Gimesia maris: one gene and its partner. The protein of the gene in region 1 interacts with the protein of each later gene in a pairwise test. Links are inferred from orthologs where the notes say so. Each region holds a gene or a part of one and is shown on either strand. Other genes may lie near its edges.

Evidence for each region.
Region 2: the proteins of GmarT_RS00445 (region 1) and lpdA interact in binary tests that used the Escherichia coli proteins (3 or more experiments, as listed by UniProt). The link is inferred for Gimesia maris from one-to-one orthologs.

What each region holds. Positions count from the first base shown.
Region 1 is NZ_CP042910.1:105,497-117,890, forward strand. Bases 3,061-6,001 are described here. They hold GmarT_RS00445 (ATP-dependent helicase), read right to left. Parts: upstream 5,695-6,001; coding sequence 3,427-5,694; downstream 3,061-3,426. Other genes in these bases: xerD (site-specific tyrosine recombinase XerD), read right to left, coding at 3,061-3,296. Also shown: GmarT_RS00420 (prepilin-type N-terminal cleavage/methylation domain-containing protein), read left to right, coding at 1-287; GmarT_RS00425 (PulJ/GspJ family protein), read left to right, coding at 287-898; GmarT_RS00430 (hypothetical protein), read left to right, coding at 912-1,334; GmarT_RS00435 (DUF1559 domain-containing protein), read left to right, coding at 1,416-2,345; more of xerD, read right to left, coding at 2,346-3,060; GmarT_RS00450 (hypothetical protein), read left to right, coding at 6,271-8,598; GmarT_RS00455 (DNA gyrase/topoisomerase IV subunit B), read right to left, coding at 8,688-10,619; GmarT_RS00460 (DNA gyrase/topoisomerase IV subunit A), read right to left, coding at 10,713-12,394. UniProt on the Escherichia coli protein: A helicase with DNA-dependent ATPase activity. Unwinds DNA duplexes with 3'-5' polarity. Translocates on single-stranded DNA with 3'-5' polarity. Initiates unwinding more efficiently from a nicked substrate than double-stranded DNA.
Region 2 is NZ_CP042910.1:4,800,292-4,812,588, reverse strand. Bases 8,523-11,366 are described here. They hold lpdA (dihydrolipoyl dehydrogenase), read right to left. Parts: upstream 10,737-11,366; coding sequence 9,309-10,736; downstream 8,523-9,308. Other genes in these bases: GmarT_RS17565 (2-oxo acid dehydrogenase subunit E2), read right to left, coding at 10,784-11,366; GmarT_RS17575 (hypothetical protein), read right to left, coding at 8,523-9,229. Also shown: GmarT_RS17610 (DUF1501 domain-containing protein), read right to left, coding at 1-800; GmarT_RS17605 (hypothetical protein), read right to left, coding at 969-1,610; argH (argininosuccinate lyase), read left to right, coding at 1,894-3,273; tRNA pseudouridine(38-40) synthase TruA, read left to right, coding at 3,322-4,125; GmarT_RS17590 (TFIIB-type zinc ribbon-containing protein), read left to right, coding at 4,264-5,436; GmarT_RS17585 (malate dehydrogenase), read left to right, coding at 5,670-6,662; bioA (adenosylmethionine--8-amino-7-oxononanoate transaminase), read left to right, coding at 6,764-8,131; more of GmarT_RS17575, read right to left, coding at 8,144-8,522; more of GmarT_RS17565, read right to left, coding at 11,367-12,133; aceE (pyruvate dehydrogenase (acetyl-transferring), homodimeric type), read right to left, coding at 12,192-12,297. UniProt on the Escherichia coli protein: Lipoamide dehydrogenase is a component of the glycine cleavage system as well as of the alpha-ketoacid dehydrogenase complexes.

The DNA of each region.
Region 1 (12,394 bases):
AGACCGAACGCCGTCAGATAGCGATCGTAGAAGTGGAAAATCTGATGGAACGCGTGGTCGCTTTACCATACGATCAGGTACAGCAGTCAATCGTGGATAAATTCGCCTTGTCGGAAAGTGCAGTCAGGCAATTGCCTGATGCCAGGTTGCAAATCAAAATCAGTGAGGCGACTGATGTCAAGCAGATGAAAAAAATTCAGATCCAGTTGGGCTGGAAAAACCAGCAGGGAATCAGAGCAATGCCGGTAAGTCTCACTTCGTGGGTCTGCCTGAAGGAACAGCAGTAATGCAGCGACGCGGGTTTACTATTTCGATCAGACAATATGGCTGTCCCCCGGGGGTTTCTCTGGTGGAAGTCGTGGTGGCCATGGGCATCGCCTCGGTGCTGATGGGCATCAGTATGACGACCATGCATACCATACTCCGCGCTGAACGGGAAACCAGTAAAGCCGCCTGGCTGGGATCTTCGTTCCAGCGCTTTTCCCATCTGTTTCGCGCGGACATCCATGCCGCCGATGACGTCCGGCTTCCCGCAGAGGGGGGCACAGAAATCACGCTTCAACAGCCGGACAAACGGAGTGTGACGTATCGCATTGACCAGCATCAGATCTTCCGAGTGGTCACCAGCCAGGGTGAAGTAGCGCACCGTGATGTCTTTTATCTGCCGGAGGGGAGTCACGCTCAATTTTTTGAACAGCAGCGACTGCATCGTGCAGGAATTTCCATTGAAGAACCCGATCCATTACAGCGTGTATTGAGTAAAAACTACAGTAAATCAGATCAATCCGGGAGGCCGGCTGTTCAGGAATTATCCATCATTTCCACCATCGGCCATGATTATCGTTTGGCGGATTTGAAGCTGAAACAACCAGAAAAAGAAACAAAAAAAACCGAGTGACAGGATCAAACATATGCGTCTCGTCTACAAATCAGAAATGGGAACTCAGAAGAAAAAAACGCGCCAGGGGGCAGTGTTAGTCATTGTCATGATCTGTCTATTGTTGATTTCACTGGTGATGGCTTCCCTGCTGAAATCGACATTAATGCAGAGACGGCAAATGCTGAAGGAACAGTTGCAGGTGCAGGCAGACTGGCTTGTCGAGTCGGCTCTGGAGCGCGCTGCACAGCGACGATTGACGAATCCCGAATACCAGGGGGAAGTCTGGCAGATTGATCCGGAAGAACTGGGAACCCGCTATGCTGCTTCCGCTGAAATTGTATTGAAAACGGAAGGTGACGGGGAAGCAGAACGTCGACTGTCGATCCAGGCACGAGTGAAATATCCTGAGAATCAGACTGATACGATTACCCGAACAAAAAAAATAATTTTATGACCACACTGAACGGGTCAGCGATCCGTCCTTATAATTTACCTGATTTTAAATGAGTTGGTATTATTGTTTCAGGAAACACAGATGATGAAAAAAGAGACCCCCCGATATTACCAGAGTCTGCAGCGTCGCGGCTTCACGCTGATTGAACTGCTGGTTGTGATAGCAATCATCGCGATCCTGATTGCGCTACTGCTGCCCGCCGTACAACAGGCACGCGAGGCGGCCCGACGTACGCAGTGTAAAAACAATCTGATGCAGATCAGCCTGGCGCTGCAAAACTACGAAATGGCGTTCGAGGTCCTGCCCGCAGGGGTCTACAACCAGACGGGACCTGTCAAAAATGAACCCAAAGGTTATGACATGGGCTGGCTCGGCGGACTTATGCCGTTTCTGGAGCAGGCGATTGTTTATCGGCATATTGACTTCAAACAGAGTGTGTACGCCGAGGCCAATTACGAAGTACGCAAAAGACCGATTTCGTTTTTAAGCTGCCCTTCCGATCCCAAAGGGCCCATTATGGAAGTCCCCATCGATGATAATCTCCCGTTGTTTCAGACAAACTACGCGGCCTGTTATAACGCCGATGAAGCACCGATCGACGTGAACAACTCGGGAGTCATGTTTTTAAACAGTAGCATTACTTATGATCAAATCACCGACGGCAGCAGCAATACTATCTTTATCGGCGAGCATCTCTATGATGATACCAACCTCGGCTGGCTCTCCGGAACGCGCGCCAGTCTGCGGAATACCGGCTCCATTAATCGAGATCTGCCTGGATATGGAGGCGGCTGGGGAGGTTCCTATTATCCCACTTCTGAAGAAGAGGAAGAGGAAAAAGCTCCCATCGATCCACTGTTAAACGTCGGCGGGTTTGGCAGTTATCATGTCGGCGGTGCACACATCGGACTGGGAGACGGTTCGGTTCGCTTCATTTCTGAAAATATTGACCCCGGACTGCTTGAGCAACTGGGGAATCGCGGCGATGGCAAACTGATGGACCCGTTTTAATCAGCCACGCGGATGATACATCTGATGCACGGCTTTCAGGCGACTGTGATCGACGTGCGTGTAAATCTGGGTCGTGCGGATGTTGGCGTGTCCCAGCAGTTCCTGTAACGCGCGGATCTCGGCTCCGCCAGCCATCATGTGTGTCGCGAAACTGTGACGCAGTGTATGTGGACTGACTTCTTTACTGCAGCCCACTCGTGCCGCATTTTTCTTGACGATGTTCCAGACCATGACCCGCGACAGCTGCTTGCCTCCCCGATTCAGAAAGAGCGCCTGTTCTGTTGTATTGCGCCTTGTCAACACGGGGCGTTCATGCCGCAGGTACGCTTCCACTGCAGCGACCGCGACCGGATTTAATGACACCATGCGTTCCTTGTTTCCTTTTCCCACGCAGCGGGCATAGCCTTCCGTCAGCTTCACCGAGTTCAAAGGCAGAGTGACGATCTCTGTCACGCGGCAGCCGGTCGCATACATCATCGCCAGTATCGCCCGGTCGCGGAGCGGATAGCGATCCTGGCGGCAGGGAGCAGCGAGCAGTTGATTGACTTTTTCCGGACTGAGAACTTTCGGCAGGTATTTCCAGAGCTTAGGCGAGTTCAACAGGTCGGCGACACTTTCGGCGAGCACGCCTTCCAGCACCAGGTAGCGAAAGAAGAGCTTGAGCGTGACCAGGTGTCGGGAAACAGTTGTTGCCGCCAGTTTGCGCCGATTGAGATGCTGCAGATAGCCGGAGAGAAAAGCGAGATCCACTTCACTCAGCGGAACCGGTTTCTGCATGCGGTACCAGTCCAGAAACTGTACGATATCCGAGCGATACGCGGAGACGGTATTCACTGCCATCCCGCATTCTGCTTCCAGGTAATGCAGAAAGGGTTCCAGATGCACACCGGGGTCGGCTGGTTTGCGGACCTGGAATCTGGAATTCGCCGGTGGTCGTTTACGTGGCGGCATGAGAGAACCCGAAGTCTGTTTAAGTGAGAAAAGACTGCGACACTACCAGTTTATTCTTCCACAGAATTAATGGCAGGCGCCAATCGGGTTTATCGGCAAGCAGACGTGATCCGCTTGAAGCAGTGTCGGGTTAGCGCAATCCTAACGGTTGCAGGGGGCAATGTGCGGCGACAAAGGTCTGTGGTTCGTCGGCATCGTCAAACAGGACATTCACCATTCGTTTGCGGGCAAAACCACTGATGCCCATTACCGTTCCCACGCCATACCGCGGATGTCTGACTCGCATACCTACCGAAAATCCCTGCGGGATTTCTGCAGCCTGGGGCGCATCCTTGAGGAGATCTGCCCCGGTCATCAGCAGGGGACGTTCCGGGTTGGCTGCTTTCAAAGCGGCCGTGTCAATCTCGCCTCGCTTGACCGATTCCACAAATTCATCGAAGTGCGAACGGGATTCGAACAGTTCATCAGTCGACTGATCGTTGAATTCCACATCGATTTCTTTGAGGAAGTCGCTGGTAATGGTTCTCCAGGGACGGCCGCGCATGGAGCGCTCGCGTGTCTGTGTCAGGTACAGATTCTGTTCGGCCCGGGTGATCCCTACAAAAAACAGGCGGCGCTCTTCTTCCAGTCCGTCGCGGAATTCTTCACGCAGCACCCGTTCATGGGGAATCAGGTTCTGCTCGACACCGACAATAAACACCACCGGATATTCCAGGCCTTTCGCCGCATGCAGCGTCATCAGCGTCACGCGCCCCGCGTCAGTATCCAGCTGGTCTGTTGCACTGGCCAGCGTACTGACTTCCAGAAAACCTTCCAGCGTGGTTTCTTCACCATAAATGTCATCATACTTTTTGGCAGTGGAGAGTAATTCATTGACGTTCGCAATCCGCTGCTGATCCGCTTCGTCCGGACTTTCTTTCCAGCTGTCAACCATTCGCGTACTGTCGATGATATTTTCCATCAGGTGCGCGACGGATCCCGAGTCGGCCATTGAAAATCCGTTAATCATTTTGGCAAACCGTGCCACCATGGTCGCCGCCCGTTTAGAAAGCTTCGGACAGTCTGCTGCCTGATGGGCGGCTTCCAAAAGGCTGATGCCCCGCTCGTCGGCCCAGCGAATCAGTTTGTTTTGCGTCGTTTTGCCGATGCCGCGCAGTGGTTTATTGACGATGCGAGAGAACGCGACGCGATCGTCGGGGTTATTGACCAGTTTCAGATAGGAAAGCAGATCTTTGACTTCCGTGCGTTCATAGAAGGCCACACTGCCTGCCAGCTGGTAGGGAATTTTATGCCGGGCCAGCGCCAGCTCCAGTTCGCGCGACAGCGAATTGACCCGGTAAAAGATGGCGTAATCCGTATATTCCTGCTTTCCCTGATCGACGGCGTTGCGAATGCGCCTGGCAATGTCGTCGGCTTCGTGCCGCTCATCCTGAAAACAGAGCAGCTCGACCGGCGAACCTTCCTCGTTTTCTGTAAACAGCGATTTGACTTTGCGGCGCTGATTGTGAGAAATCAGATCGTCGGCGACCCGAAGGATTTCTTTGGTACTGCGGAAATTCTGTTCGAGTCGAATGGTTTTGCAGTCGGGGAAATCCCGCTCAAACTGCAGGATGTTTTCAATCTTCGCCCCCCGCCAGCCGTAAATTGACTGGTCGGGATCTCCGGTGACACACAGATTGCGTGTGTTGAGCGAGAGTCCCATGATGATCTGATACTGCGCCAGGTTCGTATCCTGGTATTCATCAACTAAAATGTACTGATAACGTTCATCCAGTGTCGCCCGTAATTCGGGGGAGCCTTTGAGCAGACTGGCGACGTGCAGCAGTAAATCGTCAAAGTCAACCGCGTTCGATTCGAGCAGCAGTTTCTGATACATCGGATACACGCGAGCTGCGACAGCCTGCAGATGATCGCCCACCGATTCCTGATAAATTTCCACGAACCGATCTACGGTAATCAGATCATTTTTGGCGCGGCTGATCATCGAAGCGATGGTCGAAGGATTATACGCCACGGTATCGATGTCTAATTCATTCAACACGAAGCGGATGAGCTGTTGTTGATCGGTCGTATCAAAAATCGAGAAGTTACTGTCCAGGCCTACCCCTCTGCCGTATCGCCTCAGGATTTTGACGCAAAACTTATGAAAGGTTGAAATCTCCACGCGCGAGTCGGGTATCAGCTGCCTGACCCGTTCGCCCATTTCATCCGCTGCCTTGTTGGTGAAAGTGATTCCCAGAATCTGATGGGCGGGAACGTGCGCATGGATCAGCGAGGCGATCCGGTGGGTGATAACACGGGTTTTTCCTGAGCCTGGTCCCGCCAGTACCAGTAATGGTCCCTGGTGATGGGAGACGGCGGCGAATTGAGGCGGCGTCAGGACCTGCTGAAAATCCAAGTGAAAGTCCTTTTATACGTTGAGCTGGATTTATTATCTGAAATGACCAATGTACGGTCCTGCTTCCCAAATTCCAAATCGAACCCATTGATTATTCAGCCCGAATTTGTATCTGCATCACTTAGTATAAGGAAGAAGGGGTTTTCGCAGGCATTTTCAGGACGAAAAGCAGGTTCAGAGAGCAGAAGTAGTGAACATTCGCATGTTTTGGTAATGTTGCGAATACAAGCTGCTTTGGTTGATTGCACAATATTTGTGGGTCCACTAGACTGCGCAGAGAGAGTGTGATGATGTATGTTGAAAAATGGCCGGCTGACTTTGACGATCTTAATGAATAGGGTGTCTGGCCAGTATCGCCGGTCCTGATTTTCGCCATGAAAAACAACAGGAATTCTGCAATCTCAAAATATTATTTTTGAAACCTGTATGTAGATATGGTTTTGCGGAGTTTGATACTGGAAAAGTTAATTGGCTGTGGGGATGTATGAATTCAACACACATTCCCTGCTGCTAAATGACGATAAATTATTTTACAACGGTAGTTTCCACCCCTACTACCATTAATGAGGGCCTTTGGTGTCCCGCGTTCTTGTGAATGGTGGAGACCGTTATTCGAATCCCTTTGTCGACGGAGTGAGATCAGATATGCTTCTCAAGGAATCAAACCGAACCAGAAAGAACCAGAAATATTTTGGTGTACTCGGCTTGGCAGTTTTAGGATTAGCCAGCCTGGCGTTGGTTGTCACAACCACAATGGCTGTCGAAGACAAGAAGCCGGAAAAAGCAGACGTGGGTCTGCAGGGCATTTTACCACCCGAAGTTCCGGAAGATCTTTCGGAAGCTCCGGAAGGTCTGGAAGGCAAGTGGGCCACTTGGGATCAACAGGTTGGTGATCTGCTGGCCAAACTCTACGAATCAGACCAGACTCTGGAACAACAGAAGCAGACTCTGAAAGCACTGCAGACAAAGATCAAGGATGCACAAGGTCAGGCTGTTCTCGCTGACTACACCGGCCGCCTGCAGCGTCGTGTGGAAATCGCGGATGCGGTTTTGAAAACACTGGAAGTCGATGTCGCTGCCGTCAAAGCTGCCCAGTTGAAATCACAGCAGAACAAAGTGGCGAAAGCTGCTGCTGCTCTGAAAAAATACCTGGATAGCATGGAGAATGGAAACAGCTGGGTCGATTACCTGCAGCTAAATGATTTGCAGAAAGAACTGAAAAACAGCTATTCCGAAGTTGAATTGATGGATCTGCTGAAATCGCTCAAAAAGAAATTTGAAGAGCGGGGCGCATTAACCGATGCCGAGCAGCGAAAATTCTTCAACCGTCCTCAGTTCCAGAACCTGGAAAAAACCGTCCGTGCGCTTCTGGCTGATTCCAAACCAGGTGCGACCAAGATTGACGCTGGTAAAGTTCGCACGCAGCTGACGACTCTGGTCAGCAACCTCGAAGAGTATGAAGCTACTCAAAGCAACAAGAATGCATTCGAAGCACGTAAGGCTTATGCTCTGCTGCGTCAGGAACTGGCCGGTGGACTGGAGCCCCTCACGACTGCACTGCGAAACAATTACTTCAACTACAATCTGCGGGTCATGGTTGCTGAAGACTTCATCAACCGTCTGATCCATGACAGCACCTGCGAAACCGGTCCTGTTGTAGACTGCATTCTGGGTGCATACGTGACCGGAAATCAGGCCACAACCACCGAAATCGGCGTGGATTTCAAACCCAGCGATTCTACACTGCGATTTGATTTAACACTGAATGGTGTTACAAACAGTGAAACTTCCGGTACAACCAGCCAGGCCACGATTTACACATCGGGTCATCATCAGATCTGGGGTACCAAGGAAATCAACTTTGATGGTGATCTGTTCGTAACTCAGCCTGCCTGGGTGGAAGTCGCCGCCAACAACACCACCGTCGGTGCCAGCACTAAACTGGACGGCATTCCCCTGCTGGCCGGCATTGGTCGCAACATGGCTTACCGTCGTACTGCTGAACTGAAAGGCGAAGCAGAAGCAATTGCTGCACAACGCGTGCGTGATCGGGTTCGTCCCCGCTTTGATGAAGAAGTTGACGAACGCATTGACCGCGCCAATGAAGAGGTCGGCGGAAAGTTGAATAAGCGTCTGCAGGATAATGGATTGTTCCCCACAGCCCGCAGCTTCGCTTCGACAGACACGCATCTTTACATTCGCACCCGGCTGATGGACACCGGCGAACTGGCTGCCAATTCGCCACCACTGACCATCACTCCCGATGAAAGTGTTGTGGTGCAACTGCATGAATCAGTTATGAATAACAGCCTTTCCCGCATGAACCTGGAAGGCCGTAAAATTACAGACCAGGACCTGATCACCGAATTTGAAAAATCAATCGAAGATGTCCTGGGACGTAAAGTCAAACTGGAACGACCTCCCGTTGATCCAGATAAAGGACCCAATATCCTGGCCTTCGACGATCACGATCCTATTCGGGTGCAGATTACAGACAATACGCTGAATCTGATCCTGCGTTGTGGTTTTGAACAGCAGGGCGAAACCGCTGTGCCAACTCAGATTATCACAGTACCTCTGCAGTTCAAAGTCGACGGTGACAAAATTTACATCACACGTGGTGATGTAAAATCATCAGCCGTCGTTCGACCAGAACGGATTGCTTCTCAGATCGCTCGGGCCGGCGTGGTTCGCAGCAAAATGGAAAAGGCATTTCCGGATCGTGTCGAAGATTCACAGGTCAAAGCCAAGCTGGAAAACCGGACCGTCTACCTGGACATCACTGGCATCAAAGCCAACGATGGCTGGTTGACGATCACCGTCGGAAACGACCTGACAGTCGAAAAGAATGAAAGCAAGCTGCCTCTGCCACCCGAACCGGCAGAAACTGCTTCCGTAAAATAGTCAGACTACTCAAGTCTGAGCTGAAAAATGAAAGAGGCGAATCGATTGATTCGCCTCTTTTTTATAGCGGCCGTTAAAAACAGTCGTGATCAATAATCGATGTCGTCTGCTTCAATCGCTTCCTGCATGATCAGGTCATAACGCAGGCTGGCATCTTTTCCGAACAGTTGTGCGAATGTGGCGTCCGCTTCCAGCTGGCTGTCGATATCTACTTTCAGTAATACGCGGTGTTTGGGGTCCAGCGTCGTCTCTTTAAGCTCGCTGGCGGTCATTTCCCCCAGACCTTTAAAGCGACCAATCTCGTACTTGCGGTTCGCTCCCAGTGATTCGACGATCTCTTCCTTCTGGGCATCATCCTGGGCATAGTGCTTCTCGTTACCCACCTTGATGCAATACAGTGGCGGCTGGGCCAGAAACAGCTTGCCCTGACGAATCAGTTCCCGCATATGCCGGAAGAAGAACGTCAGCAGCAGCGTACTGATATGATAACCATCGCTGTCGGCATCCATCAGCAGGATGATGCGGTTGTAACGCAGATTCATAATCTCAAAATTCGGGCCAATCCCGGTTCCCAGAGTTTCCACGAGGTCTTTGATTTCCTGGTTCCCCATGATTTTGGAAATGGCCAACGATTCGGTATTCAGAACTTTACCACGCAGAGGCAGTACCGCCTGAATGCGGCTGTCGCGTCCCATGGCCGCCGTACCACCCGCCGACAGACCTTCGACCAGAAACAGTTCTGATTCTTCCGGCTTATTCGAGCGGCAGTCGAGCAGTTTGCCCGGCAGCGTCGATTTGCGGTTCGTGACCGATTTTCGCCGTACTTCTTTCTGGGCATCGCGACTGGCCATTCGTGCCCGCGCCGCGAGGACGATCCGCCCTACGACTGCATCCGCGATACTCGGGTTCTGATTTAACCAGGTTTCCAGCAGCGGTCGGACGATCCCTTCAACAAAACCGCTGACTTCAGGGTTATTCAGCTTCTCTTTGGTCTGCCCCTGAAACATGGGGTCATTATGGAAGACGGAGATCAGGCAGAGTACGCCTTCACGGATGTCGTCCGTGGTAATCGCCAGCCCTTTGTGCTTGATGTTATGCACGTCCATATAATTTTTGACCGCTTTGGCGATCCCCGAGCGCAACCCGCTTTCGTGTGTTCCCCCGGCATGGGTGCGGATCCCGTTCACATAACTGCGAATCTGCTCATCAGTGGCGTCGGTCCATCTTAAAACCATTTCCACGCGAATGTTTTTATCTTCCTTTTCCGCGAAGAACAGCTGTTCGTGAACAGGTTTTTTCTGTTGCTCCTGGGTCAGTTTTTCCAGATAGCCACGAATCCCTTCCGGATGCGAGAGTTCATGTGTCTCTTTTTTAACTTCATCGCGGAACGTAATTTTCAAACCGCCATGAATAAAGGCGACATCTTCCAGGTGCTGACGAATCGTGTCGGCGTTGAAGTGCACGCGACGGAAAATATCATCATCCGGGCGGAAATAGATTTCGGTTCCATGCCCGCGGAATGGCTTTACCTTTTTAACGGGGGTCGTCGGTTTGCCTTTTTTATACCGCTGCACGTACTGATGGCCGTCGCGCACAACCGTCGCCACCATCTCGGTAGACAACGCATTCACCACGGAGGATCCAACACCATGCAGACCACCGCTGCGGGCATAGTTTTTGTCAGAGAACTTTCCGCCGGCATGCAGTGTCGTGAGAATCAGTTCCAGAGCCGACTTTTTGGTTTTGGAATGCTTATCGACGGGAATGCCACGGCCGTTGTCTTTCACGCTGCAGGAAGCGCCATCTTTATGCAGGGTGACGATGATGGTATCAGCTTCTTTGGCCAGATATTCGTCGACCGAGTTATCAACGATTTCCCAGAGCAGGTGATGCAGTCCGCGAATATCAACGCCACCGATATACATCGAAGGACGGCGACGGACCGCCTCCAGCCCTTCCAGGACTTCAATGTCGTCAGCCGAATATTTTTTTGCGCCGGTTGTTTTTGCTGCAGTTGCCATAATAGTTTTACTGATTTTTCTCTATTGTAAACGCGAACGAAAACGAGATTATAGGTGTTGATCCAGGGAATCGTAAGTCGAGATACGATCAGTTTATGCTTCGTCGTCTCCCAGTTCGTCCCAGTCGACCACTTCAATGGGCGGATAGAGGATCTCTGCAAACCCGCTTCGCTGACTGGTTTTCACACCTTTGCCACCGCGTGAAGTGACTCCATATTTCATTTGCCCGAAGGTCATTTTTTTGCCTGCGGTATTGATCACACGCAGGCAGTCGCTCGGACGGGTCAGCTGCAGAACACCGATCACCTGGTCTCCTTTTTCCAGCCTGATGCCCTTAACCCCTTTGCCCGCATTCGAGAGCAGGGCGGCTTCTTCGATCTCACAGTGCAGAACGCGGGCGTCCTGGGTGGCGATAAACATGGTCTCTGCCTCTTCGACCAGCCCCGCATACACCACACGGTCATCCTTACCCAGGCGGCAGTATTTGCGACCTGCTTTGGTCGACGCTGTCCGGAACAGGCTGAACGAGATTCGCATAAACTGCCCCTTTTCAGTCACGATCAAAACGTGAGGCGTGGGAAGGGGCTGCTTTTTTGTCGCTTTGTCCTCTGGGGTAAACCGACTGTCTGTCGTCACCGCTGCCACCAGAACGGCACCATCGCTCATCCTGGCATGCTTCGACAGCGGTTCACCATAGCCCGAAGAAACAGGGACCTGTTCAATCGGCAGCGTGTAAGCCACACCATCACTCGAGAAGAATACGACATGGTCCAGCGTGCTTCCCGGTGCGACTGCCAGCACACTGTCCCCTTCGCGGGTTCGGGTTTTGGCCAACTCCTGTGTGCCTTCTTTTGTCTTCAGGCGTCCCACGCGTTTAATCCAGCCTTCCCGCGAGACGACCACGTTCGTATTTTCGCGAACAATATAGGCCTGCGGATCGAATTCGGTAATCTCTTCCGAGGAACCCAGTTTGGTCTGGCGCTTTTCCGGAAATTCGTCGGCCAGTTCTTTCAGCTCATTTTCCACCACTTTCCAGAGTCGTTTGTCAGACGCCAGAATCTTTCGAATTTTTTCCGCTTCGGCTTCTTTCTCTGCCAGCTCTTCGCGAATCGTGTTGATTTCCAGCTTCGAAATCCGGTAGAGCTGCAATTCGAGGATGGCCATCGTCTGGATTTCATCCAAGGGAAAATTGGCCATCAGCTTTTTGGCGGCATCCTGTTTTCCACTGCTGGCGCGGATCAGTTTGAGGGCTTTATCCAGATCATTAAAAATGATCGCAAAACCTTTCAGAATATGAATCCGCCGTTCGAGCAGTTGCAGCTGGTATTCAAAACGTTTCCGAACCGAGATAAACCGGAAGTCCAGGAAATACTGCAGCATTTCTTTCAGATCACAACGCCGAGGCACGAGTACTTCCGATTCATCGGGTACCAGGCAGGTCATATTGACCGAGAAATTCTGCTCCAGATTCGTGTGTTTGTACAAAAAGGCCATCACGGTTTCCGGGTCCGCATCTGGTTTGATTTCCAGTACGATTTTCAGGCCATTCTTGTCATCCGTTTCATCAGCCACATCCACCAGTTGAGGCAGTTTCCTCGACTCAACTATCCCGCCGATCTCCGACAGCAGTGAACCGGTTTCCACACCATAGGGGACCGAATACACGACAAGTCGTTGTACACCTTTCGTGCGCGTGCCTGGTTCGGGCTTCCATTCGCCACGCACTTTCACGGGGCCACGCCCCTCTTTATAAACCGCGGTGAGAGACCGCTTGT
Region 2 (12,297 bases), 4.7 Mb from region 1 along the record:
ATGTTGTCTCCGTAACGTTCACGTGTGTTAAGGGGCTCATCGTTCAGATTGACTGCTTTCTGCATTACACCACTGGTCAGCATGGCAATTGCTTCGTCGGTGAACTTGTCGACCGATTCCAGTTGCGAATTTTTCACATCGTGCAGTCGACTCAAGTTTTCTAACTGATCCAGCATTGATAGCCGATTTTCGAATCGCGTTCGCGAAAGATTCAATCCCCCCAGTTCCATGTCTGGTTTTTGCGGATCTCCTTTGAGATCAAACGCGGAGTAGGCAGTTCCCAGGTAACCGGGAGGGTCTGTGTAGCGAGCGGCAACTGGAATGCCCAGGTGGGGAGGAACTCCGGGCACTCGACTACCGTATAATGCTGAGACAAGGCAACCAAAGTTAGGGAAATACTGTTTGCCTGGGGGAGCAAATCCACTGGCTACATGTTGAGAACCGGTACTGTGTGAACCACTTTTGCCCTGCCAGGAGCGAATGATGGCTACTTTATCCATTCGGGTCGCCAGTAGAGGAAGTTTTTCACATATCTGTGTGCCAGGCACATTGGTGCTCGTAGGTTTCCAGGGGCCACGAATTTCTACGGGTGCGTTTGGTTTGGGGTCGAATGTTTCGAAATGGCTCGGGCCTCCTGCCAGGAAAATGAAGATACAGGAGAGGTCAGGTTTGTCTGGACCGGCTGACGCTTGCAGAACCTGTGGCAAGTTTAAGCCGAAGAGCCCGACACCGACCTGTAAGGCCTGACGTCGATTAAGCAGATGAGGTGCGCACATCCCGTTTTTAAAGACTTCAGTCATCTGTTTGGCCCGTCTTCAATAAGTGGAAGATGATCGGAGAGATTGAGTAAATAATTTTACCAGATCAGATTAGTACAGGCTAGACAAAGTCCCCAAAGAGAGAGGCTCAGATCGATTATGAGCAGGAAATGTGCGGCAGATTGCAAGCGAAGCTATGGCAACTGAAGATCAAGGTAGAGAAGGAAACATCGATGTCCATGCCAGGGCGGTGTAAAAGTCCTGTAATCCGGCGAACTGATATCCAAAGGGAATGATTCGTGGATTATACATGCGATCATAATTACCGAACCCACGAAACTGGAGTGAGCCAAACTGGAACGAAGGTCGGTAACCGTTGTAGTAAAATGTGTTTCCCTGATAGGGTGAGCCAAACCAGTTGGAACGGATGAAATCACCATACATGTAGCTGGCCGGGAAACCCTGCAGACGGGTGAATGTGGAACTCTGATACCAGGGCATCGATCGCAGGTAATAACTGCGATTGATCGGTGTCGAACGTGCGGTGCAGTTTTCACAAACCGCGGTGGATTTGACATCTGGGATCACACGCGGCGCGATGACGATCAGATCTCTGGAATCAGGACTGGTGGCAACAGCTTGCGGGCTTGGATCCAGTGGAAAACGGGTTTCCCGTGTGGCATACGAATTCACACCTGGAGCCGGTGAAATCTGAACTATCCATTCCGGAGTTGTGTCAGTAGCTGTGGTTTCCGAGCGGGAATCTGGTTTCTGGGCTTCAATGGCGGCCTGGGACCGGGAACTTGTCAGCAGGCAGACGATGACTGTCAGGAGTGGCAGCAGGTTTTTCATGGCAGTGACTTCAAACTTCAAATCATGATCTTAAAAATATTTTGATGCGTGGCAAAAAAGCAACGCTCTGAATTCCATCGTAGAGGGGGAAAGAGACCATTTACCAACAAAAATCCAGATTACCCGGCCAAAAAGCATAAATTATGGCTGCATTTTCACTCCGGGCTGGCAGGCGGCTTGATGGATGGCGGTCTGCTGATTAATCTCCTGTTCAGGACCTGTTGTCTTCTATAGCAGTGATCCGAGTTCAACTTTCAAAATCAACATGCAGTGGAGATATACCGTGGCCGCAAAAGCCTGGGGAGGACGATTTCAACAGCAGACCGATGCCCGCGTGGAAGCGTTTACGGAATCGATCAGTTTTGACAGCCGACTGGCGGCAGTGGACATTCAGGGCTCACAGGCCCATGCCCGGATGTTGGCCAGGGTGGGACTGATCAGTGATGACGAATGCACGCAGATCGTTGAGACGCTGACCCAGATCGGTAATGAAATTGAAGCCGGAAACTTCGAGTTTCGTTTCGATCTGGAAGACATCCACATGCATATTGAAAGCGCACTGATTGAGCGTGTTGGCGATGTAGGACGAAAACTGCATACGGCACGGAGCCGCAACGATCAGGTTTCGACTGATCTGAAGCTCTACACACGCGAGGCGATTCATCGCGTGGACGGTCTGCTTAAGGATCTGCAGACCGCGTTTGTCGAACGCTGCGGTCGAGACCAGGATCTCGTACTGCCCGGCTTCACACATCTGCAGCGGGCGCAACCGGTGAAAGCCGCCCATTACTGGCTGGCTTACTGTGAAAAGTTTGATCGCGATCGTCAGCGACTGGCAGACTGTTTGAAGCGTGTGAATGTTTCTCCTCTGGGTGGGGCAGCACTGGCGGGGACTTCATTGCCCATCGATCGGCATTATACGGCGGAACTGCTGGAATTCACTGACGTAGCCCGCAATAGTCTGGATATTTCCAGCGACCGGGATTATCTTGCGGAATTCTGTTTCTGTATGGCGTTGATCGCAACCCATCTGAGCAACTGGGCTGAAGAGTGGATTGCCTGGTTCTCGACTGAATTCGGGTTCATCAAACTGCCTGATGCGTTTACTACCGGATCGTCGATCATGCCCCAAAAACGGAATCCGGATGTACTGGAACTGATTCGCGGTAAGTCGGCTCGACCGATTGCCGATGTGCAGCAGATTCTGGTGCTGCTCAAAGGTTTGCCGATGGCTTACAATCGTGACATGCAGGAAGACAAGCTGGCGTTGTTCGATGCTTACGATACAGTGGCTGCCTGTTTGGAACTGGCGGCAGCGATGGTAGAAGGGGCAGAGCTGCAGCAGGAAACTATTGCGAACAAGCTGGAAGACGGATTTCTTGACGCGACCGCACTAATGGAATACCTGATCAAAAAAGGAACGCCAATGCGGACCGGACATGGCATCGTGGGCAAGCTGGTTTCGGTGTGTGAATCCCGTTCGATTCGTCTGGTGGATTTGCCGCTGGAAGAACTACAGCAGGCCTGTCCGCAGATTGAAGAAGACATCTACCAGGTGTTGGGGGCACGGAATGCGATGGCGGCGCTCTGCAGTTTTGGATCGGGAGGTGAAGTACCGGTACAGGAACAGACAGAATACTGGAAAGAGAAGCTGGGATTGTAAGGAGAACTTCCGGCGATTTCTTTTTCTGCGTCTGCTGATTGAGCGTTCATGAGAAATATTAAATTGACCTTGGCCTATGATGGATCGGAATATGCTGGGTGGCAGGTGCAACCCAATGGGCCGTCCGTCCAGGCCTGTGTGGAAAAAGCGATTGAACAGCTTACGCAGCAGCGCAGTCCGGTGCTGGTCGCAGGTCGTACTGATGCCGGCGTGCACGCGTTAGGTCAGGTGGCCAGTTTTCAGACGGAATCAGCCATTCCCTGTAAGAATCTGCAAACAGGATTACAGCGGTTTCTGCCAGAGAGCATCTGTGTGCGCGAAGTACGGGAAGTACCGCCGGACTTTCATGCTACCTATTCCGCGATTCAGAAACGGTATCGGTATGTGATTCACAATTCAGCGGTTCCCTATCCGTTCCTGAAAAAATATGTGAGCGAGTTCGGTCGTCCTCTGGACTCAGACCGCATGCATGCCGCCGGTCAGCAGCTGCTGGGCCAACATGATTTCCGCTGTTTCGAATCGCATTATCCCAATAAAGCAACCAGCGTGCGGACGATTACAGAACTGACTGTGCAGCGGACCGGGGTCTGGCCTGTGTGGGGAGTATTAGAACAGGCGCATCTTTCGATGGAGAATTCTACTTCAGCGGAGTTCATTACCGTCGATGTTGTTGCTGACGGATTTTTGTACAATATGGTGCGCGCGATTGTAGGTACGCTGCTGGACGTAGGCGTTGGTCGCTGGACCTCAAACGATGTACAGAAAATTCTGACCGGAATGGACCGTTCACAGGCCGGGCCAACAGCGCCGGCCTGTGGTTTGTACCTGGTACAGGTTGACTATCCGGAATGAATTCTGCAAATTAGATTTGATCCCGATCGGTAAAAATTACGTTTGCTGTAAGTCGAGTGTTCTTAACGGACCGGGAGTAAAACCATTCGGATTCAGAGAGATTGAGGGGCCCGCCACCTTCAATACGGAAAGTGAAAGATGAGTCAACCACCACCTTTGCCACCGCATGATGCCGATGAGCCTATCTTTCTGGAAGACTCATTTGACGGAGGAGGAGAACGGATTGATGATGAAAATGGTCGCATTTTCCCCTGTGAGAGTTGTGGCGCCGATCTGGTCTTCAATATCAAAACACAGAAGCTTCGCTGTGGACATTGTGGATATCAAAAAGAGATCGGGATTGATCCGAATCGGGAAATCGTAGAGCAGGACATTCATGCCATGCTGGCTCACCTGCGTGAACTGCGGGAGCAACCGGCTCAGGAAGGAGATGGTCAGGAACTGGAAGTGCGCTGCGAAAGTTGTGGTGCCACGCTGCTGTTTGTGGATTCGGTCACCAGCTCTGAGTGTCCTTACTGTGCCTCTCCCATTCAGCTGGAGCATGCACATACCTCAGATCAGCGGGTCCCCGTGGATGCGGTGCTCCCGTTTCTGATCGAGGAATCTGTGGCGCGGCAGCAGTTGAAAGCCTGGGTTAAGTCGCTGTGGTTTGCGCCGAATGAATTTGTGGAGAAGGGCGTAGAAGGGAAGTTTCATGGCGTTTATATGCCATATTTCACTTACGATTCCATGACCAGTACCCGTTATTCCGGTCAGCGGGGTGAATATTATTATGTCACGGTGGGGAGCGGGAAGAATCGTCGTCAGGAAAGACGGACACGCTGGTATCCCGCTTCGGGAGCCTTTCAGCGTTTCTTCGATGATGTGATCATTCTGGCTTCGCACGGCTTGCCTCGCCAGTTGATACGGGAGCTGGAACCGTTTCCATTACATCTGATGGTTCCGTTTAAGCATGCCTATCTGGCGGGCTTTACTGCGCGAACTTATGAGATCGAACTGGATGACGGGTTCGTGCTGGGAAAAGAGCGGATCGATGCTGCTTTGTATTCCGAAGTCTGCAGCCGCATCGGCGGCGATACCCAGCGGGTTGATTCAGTCGAGAGTCATTACGATGCAATTACGTACAAGCACCTGCTGTTGCCTTTGTGGCTGATGAGCTACAAGTATAAGGATACGCTGTATCAGGTCGCCGTGAACGCAGCGACCGGCGAAGTGAATGGGGAGCGTCCTTACAGCTGGGTGAAAATCATGTTTGCTTCACTCGCCGCAGCTGCAGTGGCTATCGGTGGAACCGTGCTGTTCAATCAGTAATGACCAACTTGTCTGCTTGAGTGAGATTTGCCGGAATCACCGGATTTGTTCAAGTTTCTGACCTGTATTCACGGACAATGCGCAGTAGTCTCCAGAAATTAGAAACAGATGCCTCACGACGGTTGCCGATCTGTCCACAGGGAGGTAAAAAAACGTAAGATTCCGCATTAATCCTGACCTGTGTTCAGGGGCAGGTACACTGGTAATATTCAATGTTAAGGAGTGCTTTAGAGATGACTCATCCGATTCGAGTTGCGGTAACCGGGGCAGCTGGCCAGATTGGTTATGCCATGCTGTTTCGCCTGGCTTCCGGGGAAATTTTTGGCCCTGATCAGCCTGTCATTCTGCATCTTGTGGAAATTCCTCCGATGCTGTCTGCGTTGGACGGAGTTGAGATGGAGCTTGACGACTGTGCCTTCCCAACTCTGGCTGGTGTTGTCAAAGCGGACAGCGACCACCTGGAAGATGCGTTTGCAGACTGTAACTTTGTCGTCTGCGTCGGAAGTATTCCCCGTAAAGCCGGCATGGAACGTGGCGACTTGATCCGGATTAACGGTCCCATTTTCACCAGCACCGGTAAGGCAATCGAAGCAGCAGCCGCTGAGGATGTGCGGGTTCTGGTTGTCGGTAATCCCTGTAACACCAACTGTCTGATCGCGATGAGCAATGCTCCCAAAGTTCCCCGTGATCGCTGGTACGCCATGACCCGTCTGGATCAGAATCGTGCCATGACCCAGATCGCCAAGAAAGCAGGTCAACCTGTTTCTGCGGTTAAGAACATGAACATCTGGGGTAATCACTCAGCAACTCAGTTCCCTGATTTTTATCATGCTACCATCCACGGTAACCCGGTTCCTGAAATTATTGAAGACCATGACTGGTTGCGCGGCGAATTCATTGAAACTGTGCAAAAACGTGGTGCTGCCGTTATTCAGGCCCGTGGCGCTTCCAGTGCCGCTTCTGCTGCGAACGCTGCCCTTGATACCATTAAGAGCATTATCACACCGACACCGCTGGGCGAAAGCTTCTCAGCCGCTGTCTGCAGTGATGGCAGTTACGGAGTTGATGAAGGCCTGATCTGTGGTTACCCACTGACCAGTGATGGAACTACCTGGAAAATCGTCGAAGGTCAGGAGCATGATGATTTTGCTCAAGCCAAGTTTGAAGCGACTTTACAGGAACTGCGGGATGAACGCGATGTCGTTCGCGATCTGCTGCCTGGTTAATCCCGTTTCAGATTTTGAAGTATCAGTGAAAGAGTCACGCTCCATCGACGTGGCTCTTTCTGTTTTTAATTACCGCGCACGAATCAGAACCGAGTGGAACAATGCAGTCTGACGAGTTACGTAACATCGATAATGAGCATGTCTGGCATCCCTTTACCCAGATGCAGGGGCATCGCGATGAAGAGGTACCAATCATCGAATCAGGCGATGGTTTCTTTCTGATCGATACGGACGGACGTTCGTACCTGGATGGAGTTTCGTCACTGTGGTGCAATGTGCACGGACATCGCGTGCCTGAACTGGACCAGGCAATTCGCGCTCAACTGGATCAAATTGCACATTCGACATTACTCGGGCTGGCGAGCGTCCCCTCAATCGAACTGGCAGAGGAACTGGTAAAACGGACGCCCGCTGATTTGACAAAGGTGTTTTATTCTGACAGTGGATCGACAGCGGTGGAAATTGCGCTGAAGATGGCGTTTCAGTATCACGCAAACAAATCGCCCGCCGATTCACAGACTCGTGATTTGTTTGCCTGTATGCAGCACGCTTATCATGGCGATACGATTGGTTCGGTGAGTGTTGGCGGGATTTCAATTTTTCATCAGATCTTCGGCAAACTGCTGTTTGAATCGGTACAGATTCCGTGTCCTGTCGCTTACCACCGTCCCGAGGGATATACAGAAGAAAGCTATCTTGAATTCTGCTTTGCTGAGTTAGAACGACTGCTTGCAGAAAATCATGAGCGACTGGCGGCTTTTGTAATTGAACCTCTCGTGCAGGGGGCAGCCGGGATGTTGATGCATCCTGCTGGATATCTGAAACGCGTGCGGGAGCTGACTCGTCAGTATGGAATTCCACTGATTGCCGATGAAGTAGCAGTAGGCCTGGGGCGGACCGGGACCATGTTCGCCTGTGAGCAGGAAGGAGTAACTCCTGATTTTCTGTGTCTGGCGAAAGGAATCACCGGCGGCTATCTGCCGTTAGCGGTGACGATGGCAACGGATGAAATTGCGGCTGCTTTCGAGGGCGCTCATACCGACTACAATGCCTTCTACCACGGGCATACTTATACGGGGAACTCCCTGGCATGTGCCGCGGCCCTGGCGACGTTGAAGCTGTTTGATGAGAACAGGACGCTGGATAACGTTCGGGAGACTTCTGCAGTATTGACACAGCGGCTGGCAGAACTCAAGGAGCATCCTTACGTGGGAGAAATTCGCCATAAAGGAGTGATGGTCGGTATAGAACTGGTCGCGGATCGTGAAACCCGGACTGCTTTTCCAGCAGAGCTTCGTTTAGGACACCAGGTGACCCTGGCTGCGAGAAAGAACGGCGTGATTGTGCGTCCGCTGGGCGATGTGGTGATTCTTATGCCGGCTCCTGGAATGCCCGCTGAACTGGTTGAGCAGTTGTGTGATACCGTGTTTGCCGCGATTGATGAAGCGATACAAATGCAGGTAGCTTAATCCGACCTCTGCCTATTTCTGCTCATCTGGCTGATCTGAACCAGCTGGCGGATCTTGTTTCTGCTGTCCCATCTGTTTGAGCACATCATTAATGTCGACGGTCTCGATATCTTTCAGGCTGTCCATCGACATGTCAGGGCGCTGCATCAGTTTCGCGGTTCGACTGCGGGCAAATTTCTGATCGCTGACCATGAATCTCCAGATCAGAAAAACCAACGTGATACTGATGACCAGAAACAGGCTGACAATGTATTTGACTGCTCCTGAAGATGAGGGGGCGGGCTGGTTCGTTGGTGGGAACCAGCGGATCTGGCGGGCAATCAGCAATGGTGCCGTCTGAAGCTTACCGGCTGCAGAGAGATAACCAGATTTTTTAAAGTAATATCCGGTGATCTGAACTTCAGGCATCTCAGCGAGATCCTCACCCTTTGGGATCCCAGCCGGGAGTTGAGTGCAGAAGACTCGCCAGGGATGAGTGCCGGAATCCTTTGAGAAAAACCAACCCTCGTAAAGGGAATCGACTCCGTACGTGTTTTTTTCTACAGAAACAGATTTGAGTCGTTTCAAGTGACCCTTTACTGTCATCAGTGATCCTCGGTACTGGGGAGATTCTGTCATGACAACAACAAAAGGGGGCGCCGGTTCTGCCGACTGTTCCAGGACGTTTTGCGGGATGGCTGCTGCTTTAGCCAGCAGATAATAAAGAGCGTTTACTTCATGAGTACGGATACCCAGGTTACTGTCTGAGACAGGATTCAACAAGCGGGGATCAACACGTACATCATATTCACCGGTTTCCAGCCGGGCGATGACTTTTTCAGGTACTTCGATTTCAGACGCTGGTTCTGAGCGAAATTCGTCTGGTTTCAGCGGTGATTCTTCCCTGACGCTGAAGTCAATTGCGCGGGGGGGCTCTTTGGCCTGCTGTCGAGCAGGCTCGTCTGCAGGGCGTCCCGTGAGCCAGTACCAGTTTTGTTCTCGTGAAGCATAAAGCATCGCGAAAAAAATGACACCCAGAGCGGCAACCAGTCGAAACAGCCGAACCTGATCACGGCGACTGAAATAAGAAGGCGTCGTTGATCGTTTATGAAATCGCATTCAACAACGCCCTTTATGCTGGTTCCTATTCTCAATAAATCCGCCTGCAGACTGAGTCGCCTGCAGGTCGGAGAGTCGATTATTTTCTTTTGGGTTTATACATGTGCGTCGCCTGACCAGTGAAGGCTTCTGCTCCTTCCATCAGGGTCTCCGAGAGCGTGGGATGTGCATGAATGCTTTCGGCGACGTCCTCTGCGACCGCGGCCATTTCGACAGCCATTACGCCTTCCGCAATCAGTTCACCGGCACCCGGTCCGACAATCCCGACGCCGAGCACACGCCCGGTTTTTTTGTCGAAGATCATTTTGGTGAGGCCTTCCGTGCGGCCCAGAGTCTGAGCCCGTCCTGAGGCAGCCCAGGGGAAACGAGTGATTTCCACATCCAGTCCCTGGTCTTTGGCTTCCTGCTCGGTCACACCACACCAGGCGAGTTCCGGGTCGGTGAAAACAACCGCGGGAATGGCGATGTTATCGAACTCGCCGAATTCACCGGCTATGCTTTCGATGGCGACTTTGGCTTCACGGGTGGCTTTATGTGCCAGCATCGGTTCGCCGGCAATATCACCAATCGCGTAGATGTGAGGCTCGGCAGTTCGCTGCTGTGCATCGTGTTTGATGAAACCGCGTTCGTCCAGCTCCAGTTTCGTATTCTCGAAGCCGATGCCTTTTTTATTCGGACGACGGCCGATCGAAATCAACACACGGTCGAAGACCTGCTGGGGTTCGACCCCTTCACCACTCAAGTCGGCTGTGATTCCGTTATCACCGGGAGTCAGTTTTTCGACTTTGGTATTCAGGTGAATGGCCGCAAAACTTTCGGTAAGCCGTTTCTGCAGCGGGCGCACCAGATCACGGTCTGCACCGGGCAGAAGTCCGCCTGTCATTTCCACAACCGTTACTTCCGAGCCCAGGGCGGCATAAACACTGCCCATCTCCAGACCGATGTAACCGCCGCCAACGACGAGCAGTTTTGTGGGGATGTCGGCCAGTTCCAGGGCACCGGTAGAATCCATGATCCGATCATCATCCAGATCAAAGACGGGAGGCACAGCTGGTGAGGAACCTGTGGCGACAATCGCGTATTTGAATTGAATGGTTTCGGTTGTTCCATCCTGTTTTGTGACTTCGACGGAGTTGGCATCTTTGAAACGGCCGAAGCCTTTGAGGATTTCCACGTTGCGGGCGCCAGCGAGTTGCCCGATTCCGCCGGTCAATTGTGTGACGACCTTGTTTTTGAAGTCCCGGAGCTGATCGAGGTTGATTTCCGGCTTCTGAAAGGTAATGCCCCACTCAGCGGATTCTCTGGTTTCATTGATCAGTTTTGCGACATGCAGCAGTGCTTTGGAAGGAATACAACCCCGGTTCAGGCAGACACCCCCGGGGGCAACGTCATCATTGACCATAATGACTTTGTAGCCTTTGTCGGCAGCTTCAAATGCGGCTGGATAACCGCCGGGGCCACCGCCGATGACAACAATATCCGTTTCTCTGGTAGCTGATCCAGACATAATATCGATAAACCTCTTATTGAATTACTTCAGTGTAGATAACGATCTCAGCAGTCAACCAGCAGATTGAACGGATCAGAGAGCAAACTGGAAAGACGCACGATGAATCGAGCAGCGTCTGCACCGTTGATGACCCGGTGGTCGTAGGACAACGACAGAGGCAGCATCAGGCGGGGAACAGGACTATCATTCAGCAGTTGGAATTCATGTCGCGAACGTGACATACCCAGGATGGCGACTTCAGGATAATTGACGATTGGCGTAAAGGACGTTCCACCAAGTCCACCCAGGTTGGTGATGGTAAAGGTTCCGCCCTGCATGTCATTCATTTCGAGTCTGCGATCACGCGCTTTGATAGCCAGCGCATTCATTTCGTTGGCAATGGTGATGATGTTTTTCTTGTCAACATCTTTCACGACAGGGACAACCAGTCCATTTTCGGTATCAACGGCGACACCGATGTTGATGTAGTTCTTGTAGACAATTTCATCGGTCTGCGAATCGAAGCTGGAGTTAAAACTCGGATATTCGTGCAGAGCGATAGCGATGGCTTTCATGGCCAGCGCGGTCATCGTAACTTTGGGACCCGAATAATTGGGCTTGGAGATAAAGAGTTTTCGCGCAGTTTCGAGGTCAGTGATATCCGCCAGGTCATGTTGAGTGACGTGCGGAATGACCTGCCAGGACAGACTGAGGTTTTTGGCAGAGACACGCGACAGTTTGTTGAGTTTCTTGCGTTCGACTTCTCCAAACTGAGTGAAGTCCGGCAGCGGAGGTACGGCGATTCCACCGCCACCGCTGGAAGGTCCACCATTGGCAATCAGGTTTTTGACGTAGTCTTCGACGTCTTCCTGAGTAACACGTCCACCGGGACCTGAGCCACTGACCTGATACAGATCGACGCCCAGCTTACGTGCCAGTTTGCGGGTCGCAGGTCCGGCGGGAACAGGTGCTTTATTACCCGATGAATCTGTATCCGCTGGCCGCACTGGAGCCGTTGCCGGCTGGGAGGCCGACTTGCTTTCCTGTCTGGGCTTCTCCTTCGATTCTTCCTCAACCGACTGTTCTTTCTGGGCCGTCTCTGGCTCTTCTGCTACCGGTTCTTCAGCCTTGGTTTCTGCCGATTTTTCTTCTTTGGCAGGAGCGGATGCATCACCGTTGGATTCATTGATCAACAGTAAAACGGCACCAATCGATACCGAATCGCCTTCAGAAACTTTGAGCTCTTCAATGGTCCCTGAGTAAGGCGATTCCAGCTGGACCACCGCCTTGTCGGTTTCGATGTCCATCAGAACCTGTCCCTGCTCCACTGTATCGCCTACTGCGACGGAGATTTGCCCGACATCTGCTGTCTCGACACCCTCACTCACTTCAGGAAGTTTAAATTCAGTAGCCATAGTTTTGTGTTCTATCTTCTTGTTGGTAATGCTTCAATAAAACCTGTTGGTATGAGAATTAAGCGAGCCGAGGATTTACTTTCTCTGGATCGATTCCCAGTTCTTTGATGATGGCAGGTAGTTTTGATTTATCGAACTGGCCTTCTTCGGCTAAAGAGACCAGT